DNA from 2 places in the Vibrio sp. SCP2 genome. Region 1 is predicted to be linked to the other one. Evidence: predicted binding sites of a transcription regulator. Region 1 holds the regulator's gene; the other holds the start of a gene.
The links. The regulator CRP, encoded in region 1, controls carbon source genes, mostly activating them, when cyclic AMP is high. The targets are predictions, from matches to a motif close to TGTGANNNNNNTCACA.

Region 1 (4,047 bases):
CGCTACTGGCAGGTAATACCGTGGTATTTAAGCCGTCAGAGCAAACGCCGCTAACCGGTGAGTTTGCCATGAAGCTGTGGGATCAAGTTGGTCTGCCGAAAGGGGTGATCAACCTAGTGCAAGGTGCTAAAGAAACCGGTATTGCACTGGCTGATTCTAAAGGCTTAGATGGCGTGCTATTCACAGGTAGCGCGAATACGGGTCATATTCTGCATAAGCAGTTTGCCGGTCAACCGGGCAAGATGCTGGCGCTAGAAATGGGTGGTAATAACCCAATGGTGATCTCTGAAAATTACGGAGAGTTGGACGCGACCGTCTACACCATCATTCAATCAGCGTTTATCAGCGCAGGTCAACGCTGTACTTGTGCTCGCCGTTTGTATGTTCCAGTTGGTGACAAAGGTGACTTACTGGTCAACAAGCTAGTGGAAGCAACCAATAAGATTCGTGTCGATCAGCCTTTTGCTGAGCCAGCACCATTTATGGGCCCTCAGATCTCTAAAGCGGCTGCTGACTTTATTCTTGCTGCTCAAGCAAACCTACAAAAGCTAGGTGGCGAGAGCTTAATTGAAGCTAAAGCCGGAGAAGCTGCATTTGTAACACCAGGCATTATCGATGTTACCGCGATTGCTGAGCTACCAGATGAAGAGTACTTCGGCCCACTACTACAAGTGGTGCGTTACCAAGGTCTAGAGAAAGCAGTTGAGTTAGCCAATGACACTCGCTTTGGTCTATCCGCAGGCTTAGTTTCTACTGACGATGGTGAGTGGGAATACTTTGTTGACCATATTCGTGCTGGCATCGTAAACCGCAATCGCCAGTTAACTGGTGCAAGTGGTGATGCGCCATTTGGTGGCCCGGGTGCGTCAGGTAACTTACGCCCAAGTGCTTACTACGCAGCAGATTACTGTGCTTACCCTATGGCTTCGATGGAAGGAGGAGAAACACTTCTTCCTGCCACGTTAAGCCCAGGTGTTGAGCTATAAAAAACGATAAATTTTAGGGTATTCCCTTCTTGCCTCCCTGAGCCGGGAGGCATTTGAAACGTCACAGGCTGAAGGCTATCTGATCAAACTTTCTGGACACATTTGGTTAGATGGCCTTTTTTATAATTAAACAAATAACTACTCATACTCCATTTACGTAAACCACCCCTACAAGGAGGCGTTATGACGCCAGATGTTTTATTCCAACAGTTATGGAATGACTATATTCAACGCTTATGTCCCTCTGCTGAACAAGTCCACCAACTTCTGCAAGAAGACGAAGCGCTGATCAATGACCACATTGCTCTGCGCACTTTCAATGTAGAACCTCTGGGCATTGCGACCCTTGCACAACCATTCTTAGACGTAGGCTACAAGCCATGCGGTGATTATGTGTTTGAAAGCAAGAAGCTTGTTGCTAAACATTATGAGCACCCAGACCCAAAACAGCCTAAAGTGTTTATTAGTGAACTGAAGGTTGAAGAGTGTTCTGCTGAGCTACAAGCTATTGTCGCTAAGCTTGTCGAGCAATTGGACACCAGTAAGCTAAAAGGTCATGAGTTCTTGTATGGCGGTCGTTTGTGGGACATTAGCTTTGCTGACTTCCAGACGTTAGCGAAAGAAAGTGAGTACGCTTCTTGGCTGGCAGCACATGGTTACGGCGCTAACCACTTTACTGTTAGCGTCAATCAGCTCAATGCATTTGAAGAAGTGAAAGGCGTCAATGACCACCTACGCGAGTCCGGCTTTACCATCAATGAGTTTGGTGGCGAAGTGAAGGGGTCTCCTGATGTGCTGCTAGAGCAATCTTCAACGATGGCGGATAAAGTAGCGGTAACCTTCACGGAAGGTACAGAGATTATCCCGGGTGGTTTCTACGAGTTTGCTAAGCGCTACCCAATGAGCAACGGTGAACTTTATCCAGGGTTTGTTGCAGCCTCTGCTGATAAGATCTTCGAGAGTACTAACGGGTAGGAAGAGCTGAGAACGGGCTGCGCCCTAGAGATGCGGGAACGCTGCGCTTCGAGAGAGTTTGATCTCGGATGTGGAAAGGTGTTCTATCTCGAAGGACGAAGTCCGCTCCGTAGCGTTCTCGATTCTCGCATCCGATATAAACAAAAAGCCACCAATGTTTCCATTGGTGGCTTTTAAAATTTTAACGGTTAATCGAAATTAACGAGTACCGTAAACCACGATAGTTTTACCGTGTGCAGAAATTAGGTTCTGCTCTTCTAGCATCTTCAAGATACGACCTACTGTCTCACGAGAACAGCCAACGATTTGACCGATTTCTTGACGAGTGATCTTAATCTGCATGCCATCTGGGTGAGTCATCGCATCTGGTTGCTTCGCTAGGTTTAGTAGCGTTTGAGCAATACGGCCAGTTACGTCTAGGAATGCTAGGTCACCTACTTTTTGGCTAGTCACTTGTAGGCGGCTTGCCATTTGCGCAGATAAGCGCATTAGGATGTCTGGGTTCACTTGGATAAGCTGACGGAATTTCTTAAATGAGATTTCCGCAACTTCACAAGGAGATTTAGCACGAACCCATGCTGTACGCTCTTGGTCTTCTTCGAATAGACCAAGTTCACCGATAAAGTCACCTTGGTTTAGGTAAGAAAGGATCATTTCCTTACCTTCTTCGTCTTTAATAAGAACCGCTACTGAACCTTTTACGATGTAGTACAAAGTTTCAGCTTTCTCGCCCGCGTGAATTAGCGTGCTTTTTGAAGGGTACTTATGAATATGACAATGTGAAAGAAACCACTCTAATGTTGGGTCGGTTTGAGGTTTACCTAGAACCATAATATCTCACTTCCTCTGCAGGGTACGCTTGCCGCTTTCCATATTTTAGCTAAGCCTTAATCAAGACCTACTAGGATAAGAGCACTTTACAAATGCTGCAAGCCAACTTGTGTTTCGGTAAGAAATAGTATCCTTTTTCGAAAACGATTTCTTGATTTTAATCGGGTACAACTGGGGTTTTAGTACGCAAAACTGTGCACATGATCACGGTATGAAAAGTAATCGTGTTCTAGCTGTGGGTATTAACCAATTTTGCCCGTTTCGATGAGCTGTTGAAGTATCGGTTTAACGATTAGCTCCATGGCAAAACTCATCTTACCGCCAGGGACAACAATCGTGTTGTGACGCGACATAAATGCCCCATCAATCATTGCCAGTAGATATGGGTAATCTACGTTTTTAATGCCTCGCAATCGAATAACAACAAAACTCTCATCTAAACTCGGAATGCCTTTGGCGTTAAGCGGGTTAGATGTGTCGACGGTAGGGACACGTTGAAAGTTAATATGAGTACGAGAAAATTGGGGAGTAATGTAGTTCAGATAGTCATCCATTGAGCGGACGATAGAGTCCATCACCGCTTCACGCGAGTGACCACGATCGCGGGTATCACGAACGAATTTCTGAATCCATTCAAGGTTCACGATAGGCACCATGCCAATCAGAAAATCAACATGCTGTGATACGTTAACCTCGCCATCGACAACACCGCCATGTAGACCTTCATAAAATAGGACGTCGGAGTTTTCTGGCAGATCTTGCCAAGGTGTAAAGGTGCCTGGCATTTGGTTGTATGGAACGGCTTCATCGAACGTATGCAGGTAACGGCGGATTTGACCGACGCCTTCTTGACCGTACTTGCGGAAAAACTCTTCAAGTCCATTGAAGTCGTTCGCCTGAGGGCCAAAGTAACTGATATGGCGGCCTTGCTCACGTGCCTTACGGATTTCAACGTCCATCTCAGGGCGCGTAAAGCGGTGGAAGCTATCGCCTTCAACCCATGCGGGTTTGACGTTCATCATATTGAACATCTTACGGAAAGCTTCAGAAGTCGTTGTGGTACCAGCTCCAGAGGAACCAGTGACCGCAATAATCGGGTGTTTTGCTGACATGACAAACCTTGTCGTAATCTAATCCTTTAAACGAAAACCACTATAGCACGCTTTAGTGGTCAGTCACTGTATGCGATGCGCTAAAGTACTAAAACTTTCGTTTGAGTTGAATATCGACGGTTTCGTGCAGTTCAGAGAAGACA
Region 2 (4,047 bases), on a different contig from region 1:
GCTCTATTCCATTTAGAACGGTTTGCTTACTGGGAATGAATGATGGTGTTTATCCACGTTCTATGCCGCCAGAGGGCTTCGATTTGATGAATGGGCGAACCAAACCAGGGGATCGCTCTCGCCGGGATGATGACAGGTACCTATTCTTAGAGGCCATGCTGTCTGCACAGCAAACGCTATACATCAGTTATGTTGGCCGCTCAATCCAAGATAATACAGAGCGTGTGCCATCGGTGCTGGTTTCTGAGTTGATGGAGTATTGCCATCAAAACTACCGCCTAGATGGAGATGAAGTGTTAGCGAGTGATGAGTCTGGAGAAAAGCTGCTATCAGAACTTATCACTCACCACTCTATGGTGCCGTTTAGTGCTACCGCGTTTGTGGGTGAGCATCCAAGTTATGCTAAAGAGTGGTTACCAGCAGTAAATAGATTAGGCCAGGTAAGCGGTGAATTTTATCGACAGCTGCAAGATTACTTACTCGATGCCTCCTACCCGTTAGAGCTGGATCTGGTTGAGCTGCAACGCTTCTGGCGTTTGCCAGTGCAATATTTTTTCAATCGCCGCTTAAAAGTGATGTTTGAGCCACCGCTACCGGTTATGGAAGATGACGAGCCCTTTGTGCTCAATGGCTTAGAAAGCTATCAAATGCGTGACAGTTTATTGGATAGCTTACTCAAACAGCAGCTTTCGGGTGGTCAAGATAGCAAGGGTGTGATTGAAAGCTTTGTTAAGCAGCAACGTGCTCAAGGGAAATTACCGGTTGGCGCATTTGGTGATATCGAGTTTGAAACTAACCGAGTGCAGGCGCAGGAGCTGGTGGAAAAATTGACCTTCTTATGTGGCAGCGAAGCTAATGACCTCGAAGTAAAACTGACATTTGATGTCTTAGGTGAGGATAAAAAGGTCAACCTAACTGGCTGGCTGACACAGTATTATCAGTCGGGCTTAATTCGTTTTCGCAGCGGTAAGATTCGCTCACAAGACTATCTGTCCGCATGGGTAGACCACCTTGCAATGTCGGCGATGGGCATTAGTAAGCGCACCCATATGATTGGCTATGATCGCAAAGAAGGGGTTGTTCATCTTATCTACCCTGAAATTGCAGATGCCAGCTACGCTCATAGTTTGTTATCTGAGCTGGTTCGTTTGTTCTATCAAGGCATGACTGAGCCGTTGTGCTACTTCCCGAGAACCGCATTAGCCGGTGTTGAAGCGGGATTCAGTCGCGGCAACTGGGTGGATGATGAAGAGAAATCACTCAAGAAAATGGCCGATACATTTAACGATAGCTTCATGGCAGCAGGTGAAGGTAATAATCCTTACATCTCGCGTATCTGGCCAAGTTGGAACGACAACTTAGCAGCGCAGGCACGCACCATCACAACATTGGTACTGCAAACCCCTCGACTAGAGGCAAAGGCCAGTGAAGACATGCAATAGATTAGCTTAGTGGAAAACGGATTGAAGGAAAGTAGGTGGCCGCCAGTAAATCATTATAGTGTAGGGCGTTCGCTGTACGGCCACAGGTCAGAGGGACCATTATTCTGTCGGTTTGTTGCAACTTGGCTGCTTAGACAAGCTCGGAGTTGCTCAACACATGGCGCGCATAGTAGCGGTTAGCTAACGAGCCTGCCGTGAGAAAGATCTCATAAAGTCCCAAGTTTTTAGGGATTTATATTAATAACAATCGTTTTTAAGTCTGGATCACATTTGGATCTCGGGTTTTCATACAAAGGGCAAATATTTTATGACAGTAACGTCAATGGTTACTCCGCTTAATGCCATGACTTTTCCCTTGCACGGTGCACGATTAATTGAGGCATCGGCGGGTACGGGGAAAACCTTTACTATCGCTGGCTTATACCTAAGGTTACTTCTCGGTCACGGTACATCCGAGACCAAACATCAGGTGCCATTGACGGTCGACCAGATTTTAGTGGTGACATTTACGGAAGCGGCAACTGCAGAACTTAGAGACCGAATCCGTGCTCGTATTCATGATGCTCGTCTTGCCTTTGCCCGAGGTAAAAGTAGCGACCCTGTGATTAAGCCTTTACTTGATGAGTTCAGTGACCACAAACAAGCCGCGGAGATCCTTTTGCAAGCGGAAAGGCAAATGGATGAAGCCGCTGTCTATACCATCCACGGCTTTTGCCAACGTATGCTAACCCAAAATGCGTTTGAATCAGGCAGTCGCTTTAACAACGAATTTGTGACCGATGAGAGTCATCTTAAAGCTCAGATTGTTGCCGATTACTGGCGACGTAATTTCTATCCTTTGCCGCTGAATTTAGCCGGAGAAGTGCGCCGAATCTGGAATGCCCCCTCGGATTTACTGCGCGATGTGACTAACTATCTGACTGGTGCGCCACTGACCCTGTCTGTAGCAGCGATGAGTGGCAGTTTAGCGGACTTACACCAACAAAATCTAAAGCATATCGATGAATTGAAATCGCTATGGCGAGAGCATCAGGATGACTTTTTTGCCCTGATTAGTGACTCTGATGTCAACAAACGCAGTTACACCAAAAAGTCTCTACCGACTTGGCTCGAAGCGGTCAATGTGTGGGCGGCAACAGAAACGACGGGCTATGACTATCCAGACAAACTGGAGAAGTTTGCCCAAAATGCCTTGGTTGAGAAAACGCCGAAAGGCACCGCGCCGCAGCACCTTGTTTTTGAAGCGATTGATGCTTTCCTTGCTGCGCCAATCAGTCTCAAAGCGCCTATTCTTGCCCATGCGATTGAACATTGTCGCGAGATGTTGGCAAAAGCCAAACAGCAGAAACAGTGGCTCTCTTTTGATGATTTGCTGACTAATCTCTCTGCTGCTATTGATGGTGATGAATCAGAGCTACTTGCAGAGCGGATTCGAACTCTCTATCCGGTCGCTATGATTGATGAGTTCCAAGATACCGATCCCCTTCAATACAGCATTTTTAGCCGTATCTACTTGAACAACCCTGAATGTGGTTTGTTCATGATCGGTGATCCTAAACAGGCAATCTACGGCTTCCGTGGTGCAGATATTTTTACTTACATCAAAGCGCGTAATCAGGTTTCGTCGCACTTCACTCTAGGTACTAACTGGCGTTCTAGCGCGGATATGGTCAGTGCGGTAAACCAGATTTTTGAGTTGCCTTCGAGCCCGTTTATTTACGATAAAGATATTCCATTCTTGCCTGTCGACTCTAGCCCCAACGCGGATAAACGCGTTTGGACTATCGGTGGTCAAAAGCAACCCGCGCTCACTTATTGGTTGCAAGATGCCGATGAGAAGCCATTACCAAAAGGTGAGTACCTAGAGGCGATGTCTAAGGCTACCGCGGATCAAATCCAAACCATTCTCACTGCGGCGCAAAACGAGCAAGCTTTCTTTAAAGATGGTAAAGGAGAGCATTCGATTCAGGCGGGAGATATTGCGGTACTGGTTCGAACCGGTAATGAAGGTCGTATGGTGAAAGAGGCTCTCGCCAAACAAGGTATTGCGAGTGTTTATCTATCAAACCGAGACAGCGTGTTTACCTCGCTTGTCGCCCAAGATATTCAGCGTTTATTGCAAGCTGTACTGACGCCGGAAAATGATCGCGCCTTACGAGCAAGCTTGGCTTCTGAAATGTTTGCTCTCGATGCGGGCAGTTTAGACAAACTCAACAACGATGAAAATGAGTGGGAAAACGCAATCAATGAGTTTAAAGAGTACCGTAAACTCTGGACTCAGCGAGGTGTGCTCCCTATGTTGCGCAGTGTTATGAGCAAGCGACATATTGCGGAGCGTTTACTAGAGGAAGAAGGTGGAGAGCGTGCACTGACTGATTTGATGCACATCGGTGAGCTGCTACAGCAAGCAAGTCAGGAGCTCGATAGTGATCATGCTTTACTGCGTTGGTTGGCTCAAGTAATCAGTGATGCACAAAATGGTTTAGGTGGCAGCGAAGACCAAATCCAACGCTTGGAATCAGAGCGTAATTTGGTGCAAATCGTAACAATCCACAAATCGAAAGGTCTGGAATATGATCTGGTGTTCTTGCCTTTTGTTCTCAGC

Region 2: a site for CRP is predicted at 1,636-1,651, ahead of recB (exodeoxyribonuclease V subunit beta). Genes of this name have one in related genera too.

Annotation. Positions count from the first base shown of each region.
Region 1 is NZ_JCAFVV010000006.1:163,310-167,356, forward strand. It holds gene astD (succinylglutamate-semialdehyde dehydrogenase) at 1-986, shown strand, start outside; gene AC5O63_RS16790 (DUF1338 domain-containing protein) at 1,170-1,961, shown strand; gene crp (cAMP-activated global transcriptional regulator CRP) at 2,160-2,792, opposite strand; gene AC5O63_RS16800 (phosphoribulokinase) at 3,035-3,904, opposite strand; gene AC5O63_RS16805 (YheU family protein) at 3,993-4,047, opposite strand, start outside.
Region 2 is NZ_JCAFVV010000007.1:61,769-65,815, reverse strand. It holds gene recC (exodeoxyribonuclease V subunit gamma) at 1-1,442, shown strand, start outside; gene recB (exodeoxyribonuclease V subunit beta) at 1,750-4,047, shown strand, end outside.